Regions from separate parts of the Streptomyces similanensis genome, predicted to be linked through region 2. Evidence: predicted binding sites of a transcription regulator. Region 2 holds the regulator's gene; the other holds the start of a gene.

Region 1 (3,408 bases), on a different contig from region 2:
GCGCGTCGAACGTGTCCGATGTCTCATTGACGTACGTGAGCAGATCGGCTCCGACGACGGCGGTGCGCGGGTCGGCGAGCGCCCGCGCGGTCAGTTCCGACAGCGGGCCGGCGCGGTGCCAGTCGACGATCGCGCGCTCCCGTTCGACCACGGTGATCGGGCCCCAGCGCGGGTCGGCCGTGGCGTGCGCGAGCGAGAAGCCGACGCCGAGGCCGCCGATCAGCAGGCGCGGCGCCGGGCGGTCGTCCAGGGCGGCGAGGGCGGCGTCGATCAGCAGCCGCTCGGAGCGGCCGTCGGAGGTGTCCATCAGGAAGCAGCCGTTGGCGATGATCTGCAGCAGCGCTCCGTGCCGGCGCAGCACGACCTCGCCGTAGGGGCCCTCGCGGCGGTCCAGCACCACAGGAGTCTCGTACGAGGCGGTCATGGGGCTCATCCTGCCCCAACGCGGGCGGGCCGCGGCATGAATTACGGGTGACGCTGGGTGAGTTCCGCTGCGCGGGCCGGTGGTTCGGCGACCGGCCGCGTCCGTTCGGGCCGCGCGCGGCGATGAGGTTCCTGTGAATCGGCCCCCGGGTGGCGCGGGTCACAGACAGGGGTGCGTACGGTGCGAAGGGTTGGGGTCTTGACGGAAGGAGCCCCACCGTGGAGCGGACCGCCCCGGACGAGGCCGCGACCTCGCCTGGCCTGAACGGCGTGCCGCGGCAGCGGCCCGGGCGGGAGCACACCGGTGCCGTACCGGAGGCCGCGTCCGTCGTCGCCGTACCGGACGCCGCGTCCCTCGTCGCCGTACCGGACGAGGCGCCCGCCGTCGTCGCCGTGCCGGACGGCGCGTTCGTCGGCGCCGGCCGGGCGGGGGTCCGTGCGGTGCTCCGAGGCGCGCGCCGCTGGAGGCCGCGGCTCTCGCGGTTGCTGCCCACCCCCGCCGCGACCCCCTTCACCTTCGTCTACGGAGCGGTGCTCGTCCTCACCTCGCTCGCCGCCCGGTACGCGAGCCCCGCCGTGATGGACGCCGTGTACCGGAGCTCCAGCACGGACGTCGCCCATCTCGTGAAGACGCCGGTGCCGGTGCTGGCGGGCAGCGCGCTGTGGATAGCGGGCGGGATCGCCTCGCCGTACTCCCTGTGCTTCCTGCTGGTCCTCACCGGTCTGGAGCGGCGGGCGGGGACGCTGCGCGCGGCCGGTGTCTTCCTGGCCGGGCACGTGCTGGCCACCCTCGCCACCGAGGTGCCCGTCGGGCTCGCGGTGCTGGCGGGCGACCTGCCCGACAGTTCGCTGCACCGGCTCGACTACGGCATCAGCTTCGGCGTCGCCGCCAGTCTCGGCGCCCTCGCGGGGCTGCTGCGGCCCTGGCCGCGCTGGATCCTGCTCGCGGGGTTCGCCGGGGCGGCGCTGTCGGACCTGCTCACCTTCGCCGATCCGATGACGAGCGCGGGGCACCTCGTCGCCGTGACGCTCGGCGTCGCGAGCTGGCCGGTGGTACGCGGTCGGCGCGGAGGCGGGGCGGACGGCTGAGGGTGCGCGCGGGGGAGGGCGGGGCGGCTGACGGAGCGTCGTCCCCGCGCCCGTCGCGCCCCCCTCCCACCTGCTGTTTCCGCTCCGTCCCTGCCTGATCGCTCACAGCGAACAAGCGGCCGGGAACAATCGAGGCCGCCCCGGGCATTGAGTCGGCATAACTCAACTTGACTGCCTAAGGGGAGATCATGGCTGCTGAGTCCATGCCGTTCACGCCGATCGTCCTGCCCGTGCTGCCCCTCGACGACGAGGTCGTGCTGCCGGGGATGGTGGTCCCGCTGGATCTGAGCGACCCGGAGGTGCGCGCCGCGGTCGAGGCCGCGCAGGCCGCCGCCCGGGACGAGCCCGGCAAGCCGCGGGTGCTGCTGGTGCCCCGGATCGAGGGGACGTACGCGAAGACCGGCGTGCTGGGCACCGTCGAGCAGGTCGGACGGCTCGCCGACGGCGACCCCGGCGCGCTGATCCGCGGTCGCGGCCGGGTCAGGATCGGCGCCGGGACCACCGGGCCGGGCGCGGCCCTGTGGGTCGAGGGCACGCGGATCGACGAGAACGCGCCCGAGCCCCCGTCGGGGCAGGTCGCCGAACTCATGAAGGAGTACAAGGCCCTCGCCACCGCCTGGCTGCGCAAGCGCGGCGCCTGGCAGGTGGTCGACCGGGTCCAGGCCATCGACGACGTCTCCGCGCTCGCCGACAACTCCGGCTACTCGCCGTTCCTGACCACCGACCAGAAGGTCGAGCTGCTGGAGACCGCGGACCCGGTGGCCCGGCTGCGGCTCGCCACCCGCCACCTGCGCGACCACCTCGCCGAGCAGGACGTCGCCGAGACCATCGCCAAGGACGTCCAGGAGGGCGTCGACAAGCAGCAGCGCGAGTTCCTGCTGCGCCGCCAGCTCGAAGCCGTCCGCAAGGAGCTGCGCGACCTGAACGGCGAGAGCGAGGGCGAGGAGTCCGACGACTACCGCGCCCGCGTCGAGGCCGCCGACCTGCCCGAGAAGGTCCGCGAGGCCGCCCTCAAGGAGGTCGACAAGCTGGAGCGCGCCTCCGAGCAGTCGCCCGAGGGCTCCTGGATCCGCACCTGGCTCGACACCGTCCTGGAGCTGCCGTGGAACGAGCGCACCGAGGACGCCTACGACATCCAGGGCGCCAAGGCGGTGCTGGACGCCGAGCACTCCGGTCTTGAGGACGTGAAGGAGCGCATCACCGAGTACCTGGCGGTGCGCAAGCGGCGCGGTGAGCGCGGCCTCGGCGTGATCGGCGGCCGCCGCGGCGGCGCGGTGCTCGCCCTGGTCGGCCCGCCCGGCGTCGGAAAGACGTCGCTCGGCGAGTCCGTCGCCCACGCCATGGGCCGCAAGTTCGTCCGGGTCGCCCTCGGCGGCGTCCGCGACGAGGCCGAGGTGCGCGGCCACCGGCGCACGTACGTCGGCGCGCTGCCCGGCCGGATCGTGCGGGCCGTCAAGGAGGCCGGGTCGATGAACCCGGTGGTCCTGCTGGACGAGATCGACAAGGTGGGCTCCGACTTCCGCGGCGACCCGGCCGCGGCCCTGCTCGAAGTCCTCGACCCGGCGCAGAACCACACCTTCCGCGACCACTACCTGGAAGTCGAGCTGGACCTGTCCGACGTGGTCTTCCTGGCCACCGCCAACGTCCTGGAGGCCATCCCGGAGGCGCTGGCGGACCGGATGGAGATCGTGCGGCTCGACGGCTACACCGAGGACGAGAAGGTCGTCATCGCCCGCGACCACCTGCTGCCGCGCCAGCTGGAGCGGGCCGGTCTGCGCGCGGACGAGGTCGCTCTCGACGAGGGCGCGCTGCGCCGGCTGGCGGGCGAGTACACCCGGGAAGCGGGCGTACGCACCCTGGAGCGCTCCATCGCGCGGCTGCTGCGCAAGATCGCGG
Region 2 (3,408 bases):
GACGCCGCCCGCCATGCCGTCGTTGGCGGCGTAGACGCCGGCGATGCCGTCCCGGCCGATCGCGGCGATCGCCTCGGTCATCTGCGCCTGGGCGATCTCCGGCTTCCAGTCCTTGGTGTCGTAGGACTTGGCGATCGTCACCTTGCCGGTCAGCTGGGCGAGGGCGCCCTCCTTGAACTGCTTGGCGTTCGGGTCGGTGGACGAGCCGTTCATCATGACGATCTTGGGGGAGCCGGTCGAGCCCACCGCCTCCAGCAGCGAGCGGCCCTGCACCTCGCCGACCAGCTCGTTGTCGAAGGAGATGTACGCGTCGATGGGCCCCTCGGCGAGCCGGTCGTAGGCGATGACGGAGATGCCCGCGGTCCTGGCCTTCTTCACCTGCTCGGCGATGGCGTGCGCGTCGACGGCGTCCAGCACGATGACGTCCATCTTGTCGTCGATCATCTGCTGCATCTGCTCGGCCTGCTTGGTCGCGCTGGCCCCGGCGTTGGCGTACTCGACCACGCCCTGCTTGTCGGTCAGCTCGGCCACCTTGGTCTTGAAGATCGGGGCGTCGAACTTGTCGTAGCGGGTGTTCGCCGTCTCCGGCAGCAGCAGACCCACCTTCACGTCGTTGCCCTTGGACGGAGTCGCGCTGCTGCCGCCGTCCGAACCGCCGAGCGCCCCGCAGCCGGCCAGCGGGAGGGACAGCGTGGACGCGGCCACGGCTATGGCGATACGACGCATCGAGGTGCTCACTTCTGGTGCCTTCCGGACGAGGACGCAGCATTGCGACCCAGGTGACTGAAAAGCCAACGCGGCCCCCGGTACCGGCGTCAAGCCGTCCCGCTTAACGAGATGACAACACCCGTTCCGCTTGTGCTGTGAAAACCTCGCGGAGCCTCCCGCATTCCCCCTCCAAACCCCCTTTACGGACCCTCCATCAACTCCCCCGACGAGGAGGCCCGCACGCCGGAGGGCCGGGAGACGTACGCCTCCCGGCCCTCCGGTCCGAACCCGCCGGACCTCAGTCCGGCTGCTGCCGCTTGGGCCGCCACACCACCAGCGCGCTGGTCTGCTGGACCTCCTGGTAGGGCACCAGGTCCCGCCGGTAGGAGGCGTGGACGGCCGCCTCGCGCTGCCGCATCGTGGCCGCCGCGCCCTCCAGGGCCGACTGCATCTCCGCGATGCGGGCCTGGAGCGCGACGACCTGGTTCTCCAGTTCGATGATGCGCTTGATGCCGGCCAGGTTGATGCCCTCGTCCTGCGACAACTGCTGCACCTGGCGGAGCAGTTCGATGTCGCGGGCCGAGTAGCGGCGGCCCCGGCCGGCGGTGCGGTCCGGGGACACCAGCCCCAGCCGGTCGTACTGGCGGAGGGTCTGCGGGTGCAGTCCGGACAGCTGCGCCGCCACGGAGATGACGTACACCGGTGTGTCTTCCGTCAGTTCGTACGGGTTACGACGGCGGCCGTCCATCTCCCTCATGCTCCCTTCGCGGCCTCGAACAGCTCCGCCCGCGGGTCCTCGCCCGCGGTCGCCTCGCGATACGCCTCCAGCGCGTCACGAGCCTTCCCCGACACGTCCTTCGGAACACTCACCTCGACGGTGACCAGCAGATCGCCCCGGGTGCCGTCCTTGCGGACCGCTCCCTTGCCGCGCGCCCGCATCGTCCGGCCGTTCGGCGTGCCCGGAGGCAGCTTCAGCGTCACCGGCGGCCCGCCGAGCGTGGGCACCCGCACCTCGCCGCCGAGCGCGGCCTCGTCGAACGTGACCGGCACGGTGACGGTGAGGTTGTCCTCCTTGCGGCCGAAGACCGGGTGCTCCCCGACGTGCACCACCACGTACAGGTCGCCCGCCGGGCCGCCGCGCTCACCCGGAGTTCCCTTGCCGCGCAGCCGGATGCGCTGCCCGTCCGACACCCCGGCCGGGATGCGGACCTGCATCGTCCGCGACGACTTGGCGCGCCCGGAGCCCTTGCAGACCTCGCACGGGTTCTCCGCGATCAGGCCGCGGCCCTTGCAGTCCGGGCACGGGTCGGTCAGCGAGAACCCGCCGCCCGAACCGCGCGCCACCTGCCCGGTGCCGACGCAGGTCGGGCACACCCGCGGCGTGCCGTTGGCGTCGCCGGTGCCCGAACACGCCTTGCACGGCGCTTGCGAGGACATCCGCAGCGGGACCGTGGCCCCTTCGATGGCCTCGGTGAAGCTCAGCGTGACCTCGGACTCGATGTCCTGGCCGCGCCGCGGCTGGGTCCGTGTGCCCGCGCCCGCGCCGCCCCGGTTGAACAGGCCGCCGAAGACGTCGCCGAGCCCGCCGCCGAAGCCGCCGCTCTGGCCGCCGCCACCGCCCTGGGCGCCCCCGAAGAGGTCGCCCAGGTCGAAGTTGAACGAACCGCCGCCGCCCGGACCCGGGCGGAAGCCGCCGCTGCCGAACAGGGCGCGGGCCTCGTCGTACTCCTTGCGCTTCTTGGGGTCGCCGAGGACGTCGTTCGCCTCGGAGATCTCCTTGAAACGTTCCTCCGCCTTGGCGTTGCCCTTGTTGGCGTCCGGGTGGAACTCGCGGGCGAGCTTCCGGTACGCCTTCTTGATCTCGGCCTCGGTGGCGTCCTTGGGGACGCCGAGAACCTTGTAGTAGTCCTTCTCGATGAAGTCCTTGGTGCTCATCCCCGACGTCCCTCCTCCCGTGCGTCGCGTGCGGGTGCGTCAGCCCTCGTCCGGGCCACCGCTGTCCTTGTCGTCGGCCGGCTCGGCGCCCTTCTCCGCACCGGCCTCGTCCGCGGACTTGACCGTCTGCGCACCGGGCTGCGGCTCGGCCACGGCCACCCGCGCGGGGCGGATGGTGCGCTCGCCGATCCGGTACCCGGGCTGAAGGATCGCCACGCACGTCGTCTCGGTGACGTCCGGCGCGTAGCTGTGCATCAGCGCCTCGTGGATCGTCGGGTCGAAGGGCTCGCCCTCCTTGCCGAACTGCTGGAGTCCCATCTTGGCGGCCACGGTCTCCAGCGACTCGCCGACGGACTTGAAACCGCCCACCAGTTCGCCGTGCTCCCGGGCGCGCCCGATGTCGTCGAGCACGGGCAGGAGCTCGGTCAGGAGGTTCGCCACGGCGATCTCCTTGACCGCGATCCGGTCCCGCTCGACCCGGCGCCGGTAGTTCTGGTACTCGGCCTGGAGCCGCTGGAGGTCCGCGGTGCGCTCGCCGAGCGCGGTGCGCACCTGGTCCAGCTGGGCCGTCAGGCCGGCCTTCTCGCTCGCGTCCCCGGCCGGGGCCGCCCCCTCCTCGGAGGAGGAGGCGGCCTTCGGCTCGGCGTCGTCAGGGGTGGCGCCGGAGGGGACGTCGGGCTTCTCGTCGAAACCCGGGGTCTCCTCCGTCACGCGGCACCGTCCTTGCGCTCGTCGTCCACGATCTCGGCGTCCACGACGTCGTCG

The links. Region 2 encodes HspR, which represses chaperone genes until heat shock. Its sites were predicted from a motif close to TTGAGNNNNNNNNNCTCAA; they were not measured.
Region 1: lon (endopeptidase La) is a predicted target of HspR. The motif match lies at 1,660-1,678, and genes of this name have one in related genera.

The regions. Positions count from the first base shown of each region.
Region 1 covers NZ_BAABKC010000143.1:12,012-15,419, reverse strand. Annotated here, with positions in the region: gene ABEB07_RS37635 (spermidine synthase family protein) at 1-424, opposite strand, end outside; gene ABEB07_RS37630 (rhomboid-like protein) at 643-1,512, shown strand; gene lon (endopeptidase La) at 1,701-3,408, shown strand, end outside.
Region 2 covers NZ_BAABKC010000044.1:250,094-253,501, forward strand. Annotated here, with positions in the region: gene ABEB07_RS15270 (sugar ABC transporter substrate-binding protein) at 1-726, opposite strand, end outside; gene ABEB07_RS15275 (heat shock protein transcriptional repressor HspR) at 1,007-1,456, opposite strand; gene dnaJ (molecular chaperone DnaJ) at 1,462-2,643, opposite strand; gene grpE (nucleotide exchange factor GrpE) at 2,683-3,354, opposite strand; gene dnaK (molecular chaperone DnaK) at 3,351-3,408, opposite strand, start outside.